DNA from 3 places in the Pantoea sp. SGAir0215 genome. Region 2 is predicted to be linked to each of the others. Evidence: predicted binding sites of a transcription regulator. Region 2 holds the regulator's gene; each other region holds the start of a gene.
The links. The regulator Fur, encoded in region 2, represses iron uptake genes when iron is present. The targets are predictions, from matches to a motif close to ATAATAATGAGAACNACTATCAA.
Positions count from the first base shown of each region.

Region 1: C1N64_RS06010 (TonB-dependent siderophore receptor) is a predicted target of Fur. The motif match lies at 2,168-2,190, and genes of this name have one in related genera.
Region 3: exbB (tol-pal system-associated acyl-CoA thioesterase) is a predicted target of Fur. The motif match lies at 1,258-1,280, and genes of this name have one in related genera.

Region 1 covers NZ_CP028031.1:1,272,246-1,277,251, reverse strand. The annotation lists gene urtC (urea ABC transporter permease subunit UrtC) at 1-505, shown strand, start outside; gene urtD (urea ABC transporter ATP-binding protein UrtD) at 498-1,289, shown strand; gene urtE (urea ABC transporter ATP-binding subunit UrtE) at 1,290-1,988, shown strand; gene C1N64_RS06010 (TonB-dependent siderophore receptor) at 2,277-4,394, shown strand; gene C1N64_RS06005 (MFS transporter) at 4,433-5,006, opposite strand, start outside.
Region 2 covers NZ_CP028031.1:1,809,137-1,814,142, forward strand. The annotation lists gene nagE (N-acetylglucosamine-specific PTS transporter subunit IIBC) at 1-208, shown strand, start outside; gene glnS (glutamine--tRNA ligase) at 360-2,027, shown strand; gene C1N64_RS08540 (hypothetical protein) at 2,260-2,655, shown strand; gene fur (ferric iron uptake transcriptional regulator) at 2,715-3,158, opposite strand; gene fldA (flavodoxin FldA) at 3,496-4,026, opposite strand; gene ybfE (LexA regulated protein) at 4,158-4,433, opposite strand; gene ybfF (esterase) at 4,597-5,006, opposite strand, start outside.
Region 3 covers NZ_CP028031.1:4,385,105-4,390,110, reverse strand. The annotation lists gene C1N64_RS20525 (MFS transporter) at 1-137, shown strand, start outside; gene C1N64_RS20520 (hypothetical protein) at 153-668, opposite strand; gene exbB (tol-pal system-associated acyl-CoA thioesterase) at 1,364-2,089, shown strand; gene exbD (TonB system transport protein ExbD) at 2,095-2,517, shown strand; gene C1N64_RS20505 (hypothetical protein) at 2,646-2,780, opposite strand; gene C1N64_RS20500 (MFS transporter) at 2,833-4,155, shown strand; gene C1N64_RS20495 (Csu type fimbrial protein) at 4,152-5,006, opposite strand, start outside.

The DNA.
Region 1 (5,006 bases), 540 kb from region 2:
CCTGCTGGGCTTTAGTGTGACCTCAACCAACACGCGCATCGGCTTGTTTATTGCTACCGTCATGCTGCTGTTAGCAAGCCTGGTGCTGGGCTTCGCGCTGGCCCGCAGTAAATTTGGCCGGGTGCTGACCGCTGTTCGGGATGCCGAAAACCGCCTGATGTTCTGCGGTTACGATCCCCGGGGTTTTAAGCTGTTCGTCTGGACCCTCTCGGCCATGCTATGTGGCCTGGCAGGCGCGCTCTATGTGCCCCAGGTTGGCATTATTAACCCCAGTGAAATGTCCCCGACCAACTCCATTGAAGCCGCTATCTGGGTCGCACTTGGCGGGCGCGGTACGCTTATCGGTCCGCTGCTCGGGGCCGCCATCGTCAACGGCGCGAAAAGCGTCTTCACCGTGGCTTTTCCGGAGTACTGGCTGTTTTTCCTGGGGATGATGTTTATTTTGGTCACGCTGTTTCTGCCGCGTGGCGTGATGGGTTTACTGCGCCGGAGAAAAGATGACTGAGACCCTGTTCACCCAAACCCTGCCAGCCGATCGTTATCGTGCCCGGCGCGATCCGGTCCTGCAGTTGGCTAACATTACCGTAACCTTTGAGGGGTTTCGTGCGCTTAACAATCTTTCTTTGCAGATTGGTGTCGGTGAACTGCGCTGCATCATTGGTCCTAATGGCGCAGGTAAAACCACGCTGATGGACGTTATTACCGGCAAAACGCGTCCCGACACAGGGCAGGTCATTTACGATCAGGATAAAAACCTCATCGCCCTGTCGCCGGTCGAGATTGCCCGTAGCGGAATTGGGCGCAAATTTCAGAAGCCGACAGTGTTTGAAGCGCTGACGGTATTTGAGAATCTGGAGATTGCTCTGAAAACCACCAAAACCGTCTGGGCCAGCCTGCGTGCGCGCCTTGACAGCGCGCAACGGGATCGGATCGATGAGATCCTGACGCTGCTGCGGCTTAGCGCCGCCCGCCAGCGACCGGCAGGTCTGCTGTCGCATGGCCAAAAGCAATTTCTTGAAATCGGCATGCTGCTGGTGCAGGAACCGCACCTGCTGCTGCTTGATGAGCCCGCTGCGGGCATGACCGATGCGGAAACTGACTACACCGCAGAACTGTTTCGCAGTCTGGCGGGCAAGCATTCACTTATGGTGGTTGAGCACGATATGGGCTTCGTGGAAACCATTGCCGATCACGTCACCGTTTTGCATCAGGGAGCCGTACTGGCAGAAGGTTCCCTGCGCGAGGTACAGGCCAACGAGCAGGTCATTGACGTTTATTTGGGGCGCTAAATGTTACAGGTATCTGAACTGCATCAGTATTATGGCGGCAGCCACATTCTGCGTGGCCTGTCTTTTGAGGTTAAACAGGGTGAAGTCACCTGCCTGCTCGGCCGCAACGGTGTGGGGAAAACCACGCTGCTGAAATGCCTGATGGGCTTAATACCGGCTAAATCGGGCGAGGTGCGCTGGCAGGACAATATCATCAACGGGCGAAAGCCCCACCAGCGCGTGCAGGCCGGCATGGCTTACGTGCCGCAGGGGCGGGAGATTTTTCCGCGTCTGACGGTTGAAGAGAATCTGCTGATGGGCCTGTCACGCTTTTCATCCTCGCAGGCAAAGCAGGTGCCTGAAGAGATTTACCAGCTGTTTCCGGTATTGTTCGATATGAAATCCCGCCGGGGCGGCGATCTGTCCGGCGGCCAGCAACAGCAGTTGGCCATTGGCCGGGCGCTGGCCAGCCGTCCACAGTTGCTGATCCTCGACGAGCCTACCGAAGGGATTCAGCCTTCAGTGATCAAAGAGATTGGCCTGGTGATCCGCCAACTGGCACAGCGCGGCGACATGGCGATTCTGCTGGTCGAGCAGTTTTATGATTTTGCCGCGGACCTGGCCGACCGCTATCTGGTCATGTCGCGCGGTGAAATTATCCAGCGCGGGCGCGGTGAAGAGATGGAAACGGATAACGTGCGGAGCCTGGTCGCCATCTGATTCTCCTCCTGTCAGGCAGGTCGGCGCGCAGGCTGACCTGCCTGGATCGCGGCACCCTGCGCTTTCTTCCCACCTGAGCCATGCACGCCCACGGTACGCATCCGTGACCGGCCCGTTTCTTTTCCGTCGTTAAATTCTTGTGTAATAACGCACAAGACATCTTGTAATAAATAACAGCAAGTATAATAATTCTCATTTGCATTCAATGTGCATAACACCTTTGTCACATGACTTTCTGCGCCTTTCTTCTGCCGGGCGCGTTGTATTTGCCTTTGTAAGGGATAAACAATGAGAATGCCTTTTGGCCCGAAACGGTTAGCGCTACTGTGTTCCATCGCCATTGCCGCCCCTGCGGTCTCCTTTGCCGCCGATACGCTGGTGGTGACAGCAAAGCCGGAAGAAACATCGACCACGCCCACTGAAGGCTACACGGCGACCGTCAGTAAAGGGGCAACCAAAACCGATCGTCCTTTGATCACCACCGGTCAGTCCGTTTCGGTCGTGACGCGCCAGCAAATGGCCGATCAGGGCGCAATGGATGTGAATCAGGCGCTTAACTACACCGCCGGTGCCTTCACGAACTTCGCTGGCGCAGCCACCCGCTACGACACGGTCTCTCTGCGCGGCTTCCACGGCGGCGATGTCGATAACATTTTCCTGGACGGTCTGCGTCTGATGAGCGATCCCGGCAGCTATAACGTGCTGCAGGTCGATCCCTGGTTCCTCGACCGTATTGATGTGATCAAAGGTCCTTCTTCTGCCCTCTATGGACAGACGGTGCCGGGTGGCTTAGTGATGGAAAGCTCCAGACGTCCGCAGTATGCGCCTGAGGGACATTTCCGTTTGTCTACCGGCAACCATAACACCAACGGCGCTGCGTTTGATTACACCAATGCCATCAACGATCAGTGGGCGTTTCGTCTGACCGGCATAACGCGCAACAGTGATACGCAGTACGATCACACACGCGAAGAAAAATATGCGATTTCGCCTTCACTGCTGTGGCAACCTGATGAGGATACGTCACTCCTGCTGCGCGCTTATCTGCAAAAAGATCCGTCCGGCGGCTATCACAGTGCCGTGCCAGGGGACGGCAGCATCACCGAACATAACGGGCGTAAGCTCAGCACCGGTTTCTATGATGGCGACAGCGCGCTGGATCAGTTCAAGCGGCGAGAGCAGATTTACAGCGCGGAATTCGCTCACCGCTTTAATGAAACCTGGGCGTTTCGCTCGAATGCCAGCTACTCCCATTCCAATGTCGATCTGGATCAGGTTTATCAGATTGGCTGGGCATCACCGCAGTCAGAACTGCTCAATCGCTACTATTCCGGCTCGCGTTCGTCGCTGCAGGCGTACGCGATTGATAACCAGCTGGAAGCCGACTTTGATACCGGTCCGGTGGATCACAAGGTGGTGCTCGGTGCGGAATACCATCAGTACACGAACGATTTACGGGGTGCCAGCGGTCCGGCCAGTTCACTCAATGCGCTGACAGGTCAGGCCATGGGCGTGAATCCGGCTTACGTGTTTACAAATTCACAGCGTCGTTACTATCAAACCGGCGTGTACCTGCAGGATGAGCTGAAATGGGACAAATGGCATCTGGATCTCTCAGGCCGCTACGATCGCATCGTTTCTGAAAACCGCCAGTACAGCACCGATACCCAATATCGTCGTCAGGATGATCACGTCAGTGGCCGGGCGGCGCTGCTGTATGCCTTTGATAACGGGATTTCGCCCTACGTCAGCTACAGCCAGGCCATTACGCCACAATCCCTTTCCGGACGGGATGGTAACCTGCTGAAGCCAACGACCTCGGAGCAGTATGAGACCGGCATTAAGTACCAGCCCGTGGGCACGTCCGATCTCTACTCCGCCGCGATCTACGACCTGACACAGAATGATGTCGGTAACCGCGTGGTAGTAGGCTCCTATTATGAACCGGCTGGCAAAGTGCACTCTCAGGGCCTCGAACTGGAAGCGCATAATCAGCTCACCCCGCGACTGAGCACGCTGGCGAGCGTGACGGTGAACCATGTGCGCTTCAAAGATTCCATCGACGGCAATAACGGCCACACGCCTTACGTGACGCCTGACTCGATGGCGTCTGCCTGGGCGAAATACCAGTTTGATGCGGGAATCAGCGTCGGTGCTGGCGTGCGTTACATTGGTCGGCAGTGGGCAGACAATGAGAACACCACACGTCTGCCTTCCGCTACGCTGTTTGACGCCTCGGTCCGCGCTGATTTAGGTGCCTGGAACAGCAGCCTCAAAGGCGCGTTTGTGCAGCTTAATGCCAATAACCTGACCGATCGCGACTACGTTTCTGCCTGCTACGGCACGGGCTTCTGCTACTGGGGCGCAGAGCGCACCGTGGTGGCGACCGTCGGCTACGATTTCTGATCCCTCCCAGGGCGGCAATCCGTGCCGCCTGTCACCGCTTATGCCACAGCGGCGCAATGTCGCCGCTGTTTTTCTCGCAGAAAAACACGTACTAACCACAGCCACAGCACACCACAGATCAGGTTCAACAGGCTGAAGCCTGCGGTACCGCCATGAAAATAGGCCGCTTTGCCTGCCTCAATCCCAAAAGCAAAGACCACCATACTGACCATGCCCAGCATCGCTGCCACGCTGCCCTTCCCTGCCTGACTGGAAAATAACGTCAGTCGGTACAGTCCGGCATTGACCATCCCGCTGCCGAAGCCGTACAGGCTGAGGCCAGCCGTGAGCCCAATGTAGCTGTCCGCCTGCCATAACGTGCTCAGCGCAGCGATCAAAAGCCCTGTAACCACAGGCCAGGCCCCCAACCGTAACGGCTGCTCGACGGAGAGACGGCTGGCCAGTCGTCCCAGCGTGAGATTCCCGGCAATCATTGCCATAAAGACCGGCAGTTGAAGCAGTGCGTAATCCAGTCGGCTCAGGCCCAGACCGTGAATCAGGATAACAGGCGAAAGCGCGACCCATGTCAGGCAGGGAATCGTCACCAGGCCAATAGCCAGCGAACCGCACATC
Region 2 (5,006 bases):
GGGCTTTACCCGTTTAGTGGAAGAGGGTGCACAGGTCACAGCAGGCCAGCCGGTGCTGGAGATGGATCTGGACTATCTTAACGCCCATGCCCGCTCAATGATCAGTCCGGTGGTGGTGAGCAATATTGAAGACTTCGCCGGTTTAACGCTGCTGACGCAGGGCCAGGTCATCGCCGGTGAAACCCCGCTGTATGAAGTAAAAGGCTAATTCCCTGTATCCTCAACAAAAGGCAGGAAGCGATTCCTGCCTTTTTTATTTTAATCGCCCAACAAACGGTTGTTTCTCTGCAACGCTTTGTGGATCATACCCGGATATTACGTGGTATAAACCACCCATTCTATGCGTTGAGGATTTTGAGATGAGTGAGGCTGAAGCCCGCCCAACGAACTTTATTCGTCAGATTATTGACGAGGATTTGGCGAGCGGTAAGCACAGCAGTGTGCATACCCGTTTTCCGCCAGAGCCAAATGGTTATCTGCATATCGGCCATGCTAAATCAATCTGCCTGAATTTCGGTATTGCACAAGATTATCAGGGCGAGTGCAATCTGCGTTTTGACGATACCAATCCGGTCAAAGAGGATATGGAGTTCGTCGAATCCATTAAGCGTGACGTGCAGTGGCTGGGTTTTACCTGGAGCGGCGAGGTTCGTTATTCATCTGACTATTTCGACCAGCTTTATCACTATGCCGTTGAACTGATCAACAAAGGCCTGGCCTACGTTGATGAACTGACGCCAGACGAAATTCGTGAATACCGCGGTACCTTAACGGCACCGGGTAAAAACAGCCCTTACCGCGACCGCAGTGTGGAAGAGAACCTCGCGCTGTTTGAAAAAATGCGCAATGGCGAGTTCGCAGAGGGCAAAGCCTGTCTGCGCGCGAAAATCGACATGGCTTCCAGCTTTATCGTCATGCGCGATCCGGTGCTGTACCGCATCAAGTTTGCCGAGCATCATCAAACCGGCAATAAGTGGTGCATCTACCCGATGTACGATTTCACCCACTGCATTTCGGATGCGCTGGAAGGCATTACGCACTCCCTTTGCACGCTGGAATTCCAGGACAACCGCCGCCTGTATGACTGGGTGCTGGATAACATTACTATTCCTGTTCATCCGCGTCAGTATGAGTTTTCGCGCCTGAATCTGGAGTATGCGGTGATGTCAAAACGCAAACTGACGCAGTTGGTCAGCGAGAAGCATGTTGAAGGCTGGGACGATCCGCGCATGTTAACCGTGTCGGGTTTGCGTCGTCGTGGTTACACCGCGGCCTCCATTCGTGAGTTCTGCCGCCGCATTGGTATCACGAAGCAGGACAACATCGTTGAAATGGCTTCGCTGGAATCCTGTATCCGCGACGATCTTAATGAAAATGCGCCGCGGGCGATGGCGGTGCTGGATCCGGTGAAAATTGTGCTGGAAAACCTGCCTGCCGGGCACAATGAAGTGCTCAGCATGCCAAATCATCCTAACAAACCGGAAATGGGCACACGCGATGTTCCCTTTAGCCGCGAAATCTGGATCGATCGTGCCGACTTCCGCGAAGAGGCGAATAAGCAATATAAGCGCCTGGTGCTGGGTAAAGAAGTGCGTCTGCGTAATGCCTATGTCATCCGTGCGGAACGGACCGCGAAAGATGAAGAAGGCAATATCACCTGCATCTACTGCACCTGTGACGTCGATACGCTGAGCAAAGATCCTGCTGATGGCCGTAAAGTCAAAGGGGTTATCCACTGGGTCTCAGCTGAACATGCACTACCGGCAGAATTCCGTCTGTATGACCGTCTGTTCAGCGTCCCGAATCCGGGTGCGGCGGATGATTTTCTGACGACAATCAATCCGGATTCGCTGGCGATTAAACACGGCTTCGTTGAACCCGGTCTGCGTGACGCAGAAGCCAGTGCGCCTTATCAGTTCGAACGTGAAGGCTATTTCTGCGCTGACAGTGTGTATTCAACACCGTCGCAGTTAGTGTTTAACCGTACTGTTGGTCTGCGCGATACCTGGGCGAAAAACGGCGAATAATTTACGCCGCATGGTCATCAGATGATCGGTAAAGGGCGAGCAATCGCCCTTTTTTATTGGGTGGATTTTTTTTAGCGCCGACATTTGTCCTGAACCCGTTTAATTCGATTAATTTTACTTCTGTGGAATCGCTCTCAGTTTAATTTTTTTAATAACTTTCCCGGTGTGAATTATTTTTTTTCAGGTACGCTAACCCTCTGTAGTCTTTGTTTGCGGGTTAAAAAGGAAAAAAATGACAGTTTTCGCACAGGAAGCCAAACACAGCGTTGTCGTCTTACATCAACTCATTGAACATATTTTTAACCACAGCCGTGACAGTGGTGACAGCTTTCATCTGCTGCTTTCTCATTTTCATCCTGACTTCCAGATGGTCACGCCACAGGGCAAGATGCTGAACCTCAATGAGGTTGAAGAACTCTTTCGCCGCTTACAGGGCGCACGGGAAGGGATGCGCATCGCGACCAGCGAACATGTGATCCTGTCAGAGCACGCTAACGAGGTCACCATTCAGTATCGGGAAGTGCAGATGATGAATGGGGAAAATAAAAGCCGCATTTCCGTTGCGATTCTGGACTGCTCCACCTCGGTGCCCCGCTGGCGCTACCTGCAGGAAACGCTGGTGGCGTGACTGACAGGCACAAAAAAGCCGATGCAGGCATCGGCTTTTTCTTTACCCTCTGACAAACGTTACTTGTCGTGCAGTGTTTCGTCTTCGCGGCAATCGCCCAGGGCACAGTGACCATACAGGTACAGGCTGTGGTTGGTGAGCTTAATACCGTGACGGGTCGCGATATCACGCTGACGCGTTTCAATAGACTCATCACTAAATTCAATGACTTTACCGCAATCCAGACAGATCAGGTGATCGTGATGGTGCTGCTGCGTCAGCTCAAACACCGATTTACCGCCTTCAAAGTTGTGGCGGGTCACAATGCCGGCATCGTCGAACTGGTTCAGTACACGGTAAACCGTGGCCAGTCCAATCTCTTCGCCCATATCAATCAGGCGTTTATACAGATCTTCCGCGCTGACGTGATGGCATGCAGGTTCCTGAAGCACTTCCAGAATTTTGAGTCTGGGCAGGGTGACTTTCAGGCCAGCCTTCTTTAATGCGGTGTTGTTGTCAGTCATGCGGATATTGTCCTGTTACTTTGGTCACTCTTGTGGCATGTAGCCTGTATGTCGATCGACCGCCATTCTCATTTGCGTCTCATTATAGAACTGATGCGCTGAAATGAAAACCGATGCTGCCTGCGATGAAACCGTGGCGATGTTCGCGGTACAAAGCATGGAGGGCGGGCTGGCTACCATTTCGCGTTGTATCATCTCAATTCCAGGGAAATAAGCAGATGATCGATGCGGGTATTCTACAGACTAAATGCGGAAAGTTACAAAAATGTAGCTATTATTTTTATAGGAAAAGCCATTGATGCAGTGTGGACCAGCGCCCACACTGCGCTCACGGCTATCAGGCTTCGATAATTTCTTTGAGTTGCAGTTCATCGAAGATCTGCTTAACCCACTTGTCGACGCGTTCGTTCGTCAGTTCTGGCTGGCGATCTTCATCAATCGCCAGGCCCAGGAAGTGGTTATCGTCTGCCAGACCTTTTGAGGCCTCGAAGTGGTAACCCTCGGTTGGCCAGTGGCCCACGATAATGGCACCGTTAGGTTCGATGATGTCACGAATGGTGCCCATCGCGTCACAGAAGTACTCGGCGTAGTCTTCCTGATCGCCACAACCGAACAGCGCCACCAGCTTACCGTTGAAGTCGATCTCTTCCAGCGTCGGGAAAAAGTCATCCCAGTCGCACTGTGCTTCACCATAGTACCAGGTCGGAATACCCAGCAGCAGGATGTCAAAGGCTTCCAGATCTTCTTTAGTGCTTTTCGCGATGTCGTGAACCTCTGCAACGTCTTTGCCCAGTTGTTTCTGGATCATTTTTGCAATGTTTTCGGTGTTACCGGTATCGCTGCCAAAGAAGATGCCTACGATTGCCATGGGTAAAATAACCTCTTAAATCCTGATGATAGAATGAATGCCTGAGCATATTCAGCAAATGATAGCAGACCACGCAAAAGGGCGGAACTTGTAAAGCCGCGACATTTGTTTCTGTGTGCGGTTTGCGTGCGTTAGTCCAGTTTGAGTTGCGCCAGCAGCATTTGTTCAATTAATTCACTGCGGCTGAGATTACGCTGTTCAGCCAGCGTATTAAGCGCTTCTACCGCCTGGCTGTTCATTTTGAGTTCGACACGGCGAAGCCCGCGCCCTTTGTCACGTTTCAGTTGATTGCGTTTATTGATACGCAGCTGTTCATCACGCGTAAGCGGACTGGTTTTAGGGCGACCAGGGCGACGCTCGTTAGCGAACAGATCGAGCGTCGTGCGGTCAGTGTTTTCTTTTGCCATGGCTTAGTACAACTGAATGGGCGCACACGGATCGTTCCGCTGCGCAGATTAAATTACTGGCTTTTACCGTGGATACGCGCCCACGGCAAAAATTTAGCGCGCCATCATACTCCAGGCTAACCATGGACGCCAATCCTAAACTTTTACAGCCAGTTAAGCGGATTTATCGTGCAAAAAAGCGGCGAATGCTGCGTAAAACAGCATCAGGTTTTTCGGCGTGGACCCAGTGACCTGCACCGCCAATCACGTGCGCCTGCGCGGCGGGAAACTGTTGCAGTATCGCGTCACGGTACTGATTGTCCAGATAAGGGGAGTCACCACCGCGAATGAACAACGCCGGGTGCGGCCACACGGGCACCGTTTCCCAGCCGGTGATATGCGCATAGTTGTCCCAGAGCGCTGGAACGTTAAAGCGCCATTCACCGCTACTGAACGATTTCAGGATGAACTGAATCACACCTTCTTCATTAAGATGCTGACGCATAATTTCGGCCGCCTCACTGCGCAGCGTCACGCCCGCGTCGGTGACGGCTCGGATCGCGGCAAAAATTTCGTCGTGGCGGCGCGTCTGAT
Region 3 (5,006 bases), 1.9 Mb from region 2:
CGATTTTCGCGGTATTAGCGATTCCGGCCTTGCTGACGGTGGCAATGATTGCGGCGAAAGGACGCTATCAGCAGCGTCAGCGCGCGGACAGCGGCACCGTCTCCCGCTGGGGCGTCAGCCCGGGGGATATCCATTAACCTGCCCAGCCGCGGTCAATGCAGACAGGGCAGTAAGCCCGCGTCCATGTCCCGTTGCGGCACAAACAGATTTTGCTGTGCCGCGTTGTCTGCCTGACTCAGGCAGGGCGGCTGCGGTTGCGCAGGGCGCTGACGCAGTAAGGTATCAGGCTGGAACAGGGGGGAGGTTGACGTACTTACCGGTGTTGGCGCTTCCCCGCTGTCTGCACGGAATGGCGGCCGGACGGACTTTTTACCGGCGTGATGCGCATAGTGAAAACGCTTCAGTTTGCCCGGCGGTGCCGCATTGCGTGAAGCATGAATAAAGCGAATGAGCGCGACCGTGCGGAGCTGACGACTGAAACACTTCACCATACCGGATGAGGGCTTGCCCGATTCATAGCAGCGCCTGAAGAAGTGCAACGTAATCAAGGTGTTCGTCGCGGCATAGCACGCCCCTGAACAGGGTGAAACCATGCCCGATCCCGGCAACAGCAGTGAGATAAGCAGGAAGACGCGCGACAGCCAGAGAGAGGCTGGGCGTCCCGGCATTTGTGGCGAGTCCTCAGCGCCTGGTACAGATACCAAAGAGGACCGGCGCGCGCCGGCACTCAGTGACGCATCTTCCGGATGGGCCCGGACGGATTGCCGATCAGCGTGGCGATTGCAGGCAGCGATCCTGTTATGTGAAGCACAGCGGCCCTGCTGCTTTATTCGACGAAAAAACGTCATCAGGCTGGCGATAAAGAGGTTACTCATCGGCTGTTTTCATTATGTTTGCGCAACGGCCACTTACAACAGGCAAACCCTGACTGGCGGCCTCAATGTTTTACGTGCTGGCTTATCTGACAATGAAAATTCAGATTGATGCTGGACCGGATAAAATTATTTTTCTCGCGCCATTATGACGCCCGATGGCTTATTAAACGCCACAAAACACTTTCCCTGCGTCTGCGGTTAGCGTGCTCAGCAGGGCGGGCTGCGGATCAACTCACTCTCCATGCGCATCAGCCATCGACCAGGCAGTTTCTGACCGCCCTCATCGCTGCGTTGCATACTGTCCGGATACAGACAACGCGGTGCGACAGATACGGCTACGCGTTATCCCTTCTTCCAGCGATGTCCAGCTATTTGATTGTAAATACTAATGAGAACCACTATCAATTCGATTGATTTTTGCTATCATTTGCCCTTATTCCGCATCCTGTATATGAAGTTGGAGAAGCAGCGTGGTAGCCAGTGATTTAATGCAAGCGGACCTTTCCGTGTGGGGCATGTATCAGCATGCCGATATTGTGGTGAAGGTTGTCATGATCGGTCTGTTACTGGCCTCGGTCGTGACCTGGGCCATTTTCTTCGGGAAGTACGCTGAGCTGAGCGCCGCCAGACGTCGCCTGAAGCGTGAACAGCTGGCATTAGGCGAAGCCCGCAGTCTCAATGATGCCGCGCGCGCGGCCCAGAGCTTCCATGCGGCCAGCCACAGCGCGGTGCTGTTACATGATGCGCAAAACGAGCTGGACCTGTCCGCAGGCGTTGAAGAAACCGGCGGCATTAAAGAACGCACTGCGTTTCGTCTTGAGCGTCGGGTTGCGGCATTCTGCCGTCATGCGGGGCGCGGGAATGGCTTCCTGGCCACGATTGGCTCGGTGGCCCCCTTCGTCGGCCTGTTTGGTACCGTCTGGGGCATCATGAACAGCTTTATCGGTATTGCCAAAACCCAGACGACTAACCTGGCGGTCGTGGCACCGGGTATCGCCGAAGCGCTGCTGGCGACGGCCATTGGTTTAGTCGCGGCGATTCCGGCGGTTGTGATTTATAACGTGTTTGCCCGTATGATCGCTAATTACAAAGCCTCCTTAGGCGACGTTGCCGCGCAGGTCATGCTGCTGCAAAGTCGCGATATCGACCTGGGAAACCTGGCTCAGCCTGAGGTCAGCCGTCCTGCCGCCGCGCAAAAACTGCGTCTGGGGTAAGCGTTATGGCAATGCGATTTAACGACAGCTCAGAAACCGATGGTGAAATGCATGAAATCAACGTCACGCCGTTTATCGACGTGATGCTGGTACTGCTGATTATCTTTATGGTGGCTGCGCCCCTGGCAACGGTGGATGTGCGTGTGAATCTGCCCGCGTCCACCAGTGCGCCGCAACCGCGTCCGGAAAAACCGGTCTATCTCTCGATTAAAGCCGATAAGCAGCTTTACGTAGGTAACGATCAGGTGAACAAGGACGCGCTTATCAACGTGTTGATGCAGCAGACGCAAGGCAACAAAGATACCACCATTTTCTTCCAGGCCGACAAATCGGTCGATTATGAAACCCTGATGAGCGTGATGGATGAACTGCGCACGGCGGGTTATCTCAAGATCGGCCTGATGGGGATGGAAACGGTAAAAAAATAACGCGTCGTTGATATGCGCAGGCTAAACCCGTCCTGCACAGCCTTGCATTGAGTGCGTTTCGCCTGTTTCTCCTTCATCCGTTTATCCCTTGTTTTGTAAGACAGCGCGTTCAGCCCGACGCGCTTTTTTTATGCCTGAATTTTTGCCACATCTTGTCTGGCAAATCCTGCGCCGAGCAGGCAGTTATGCTGCTGTAACCCTTCTGTTAATTTCTTGTTACTTAAACCAGAGAGTTTGTAAAGTGCAATGGTGATGGAGGTCACATTAATCTCACCTCTGGCAGGCTAAAAGGGATAAAAAACCAAGGAAGCAGTTATGAGCCAAAGTGAAACTTTACAAAAGTCGCCAAAAGGTGCGGCCAGAACCATTTTCAATGTTACCAGCGGTAACTTCCTTGAAATGTACGATTTTATGGTGTTTGGCTACTACGCCACGGCCATTTCCAAAACCTTTTTCCCCGGAGACGATCCCTTCTCCTCGTTAATGCTGACACTGATGACCTTCGGTGCCGGCTTTCTGATGCGTCCTCTGGGGGCGATTATTCTGGGAGCGTACATTGACCATCATGGCCGTCGTAAAGGACTGCTGTTAACGCTTGGGCTGATGGCGTTAGGCACGCTGACTATCGCACTGGTCCCGGGTTATGCCACCCTGGGTGCCGCCGCACCGATACTCATTTTACTTGGTCGCTTATTGCAGGGTTTTTCTGCCGGGGTAGAACTGGGCGGCGTTTCGGTTTATCTGGCCGAAGTGGCACCGAAAGGGCGTAAAGGGTTCTTTGTCAGCTGGCAGTCCGGTAGCCAGCAAATCGCGGTGATCTTCGCGGCTCTGCTGGGGCTGGGGCTGAATCATCTACTCTCACATGATGAGGTGACCGAATGGGGCTGGCGTATTCCGTTTGTCGTGGGCTGCCTGATCGTCCCTTTCCTGTTCTATATTCGTCGCATGCTGGAAGAGACCGAAGCCTTTAGTCAGCGTAAACACCATCCATCAATGACCGACATTATGCGTTCCGTCGCCAGCAACTGGGCACTGGTGCTAGCCGGTATGCTGATGGTGGTGACCACCACGGTGATGTTTTACATGATCACCGCGTTCACGCCAACCTTCGGCAAGACCGTATTAATGATGAGTGACAAACAGGCCTTTATGGTGACGCTGTTTGTGGGGATTTCCAACCTGTTCTGGCTCCCGGTGATGGGCGCGCTGTCTGACCGCGTAGGTCGTCGTCCGCTGCTGCTGACGTTTACGGTATTGATGATTGCCACCGCCTGGCCTGTGCTGCACTGGATGGTTGGCGCGCCGAGCTTCGGCCACCTGCTGGCGGCGGAGCTCTGGCTCTCCTTCCTGTACGCCAGCTACAACGGCGCGATGGTGGTTTATCTGGCAGAAATTATGCCCGCTGAGGTGCGTGCCGCCGGTTTCTCGCTGGCTTACAGCCTGGCCACGGCGCTGTTCGGTGGCTTCACGCCCGCCGTTTCCAGCTATCTGATCCACGCCAGCGGCGATAAGGCGATGCCCGGCGCGTGGCTGACCTTTGCGGCCATTTGTGGATTAATCGGGACATTACTGATTGGCCGCATGGTGAAACAGTATCGCGCCCGGCATAGCGGAACCCCCGTCAGCGCGCCGCTCTAAAACGCGATATCCACCACGACGCTGTCGGTATAATTCCCTGCAGGCGGCGTATTTTGGGTGGTGAGGACACGCGCAGTGTAGTTGTAGCTGCGCGTCAGCCCATCGGTACTGACGGTATCCGCCGCCGTGCTGCTTACCCGTTCCGTGCCACTCGGTCCCCAGCGATTACTGGTCGTTCCTTTATAAATCTCGTAACTCAGTTGGTTCGTCCCACTCGCCATATTACGTACGCTGCTTACCGCGTTATTGCCGTTGCTTAACCCCACTGTATAGGTGCTGCCTTTACTGCACAGGACATTGATGGTTTGTGACACGCTGCCAAAACTGGCGACCAGCGGTGCGCTGCCAAAGCTGATATTGGGCGCGGTGATGGCGGTACAGTCGTTGCTGAGCACCACGGTAACAGTAATGGGAATGACGCCGCTGCCGGTTTGCGGTGTGAGACACAGGCCAACAGCCGAAACGCTGGTACAGATGTTGTAGGTGACCGTCATATTCAGCGTCACCGTGTAGGTCCCGGCGGCCACGGTTTGCCCGGTGAGGGTGCGCAAATAGACCGGAATGGCAAAGTTGAGACTACCCAGCAATCCCGCCAGGTTGATTAAGGTGGCGGAGTTGTAGACAAACGCAGGTCCGCCAATGGTGAGCTCACTGGCACAGGCGCTGTCGGTACATAACCGCACCGGAATGTTGTCGCTGCCGGTATCGCCGCTCCGTTTGAGGATGCCGCGCGTCCCATTGGCGTTGCTGGCGCTGGTCAGCTGAAAGGTGATCTGGTTATTGCTCAGCAGCGACAGCGCGCTGCCGGCCCCGCAGTTGACGTCAGCATTGGTCGAGGTGCTACTGACCGT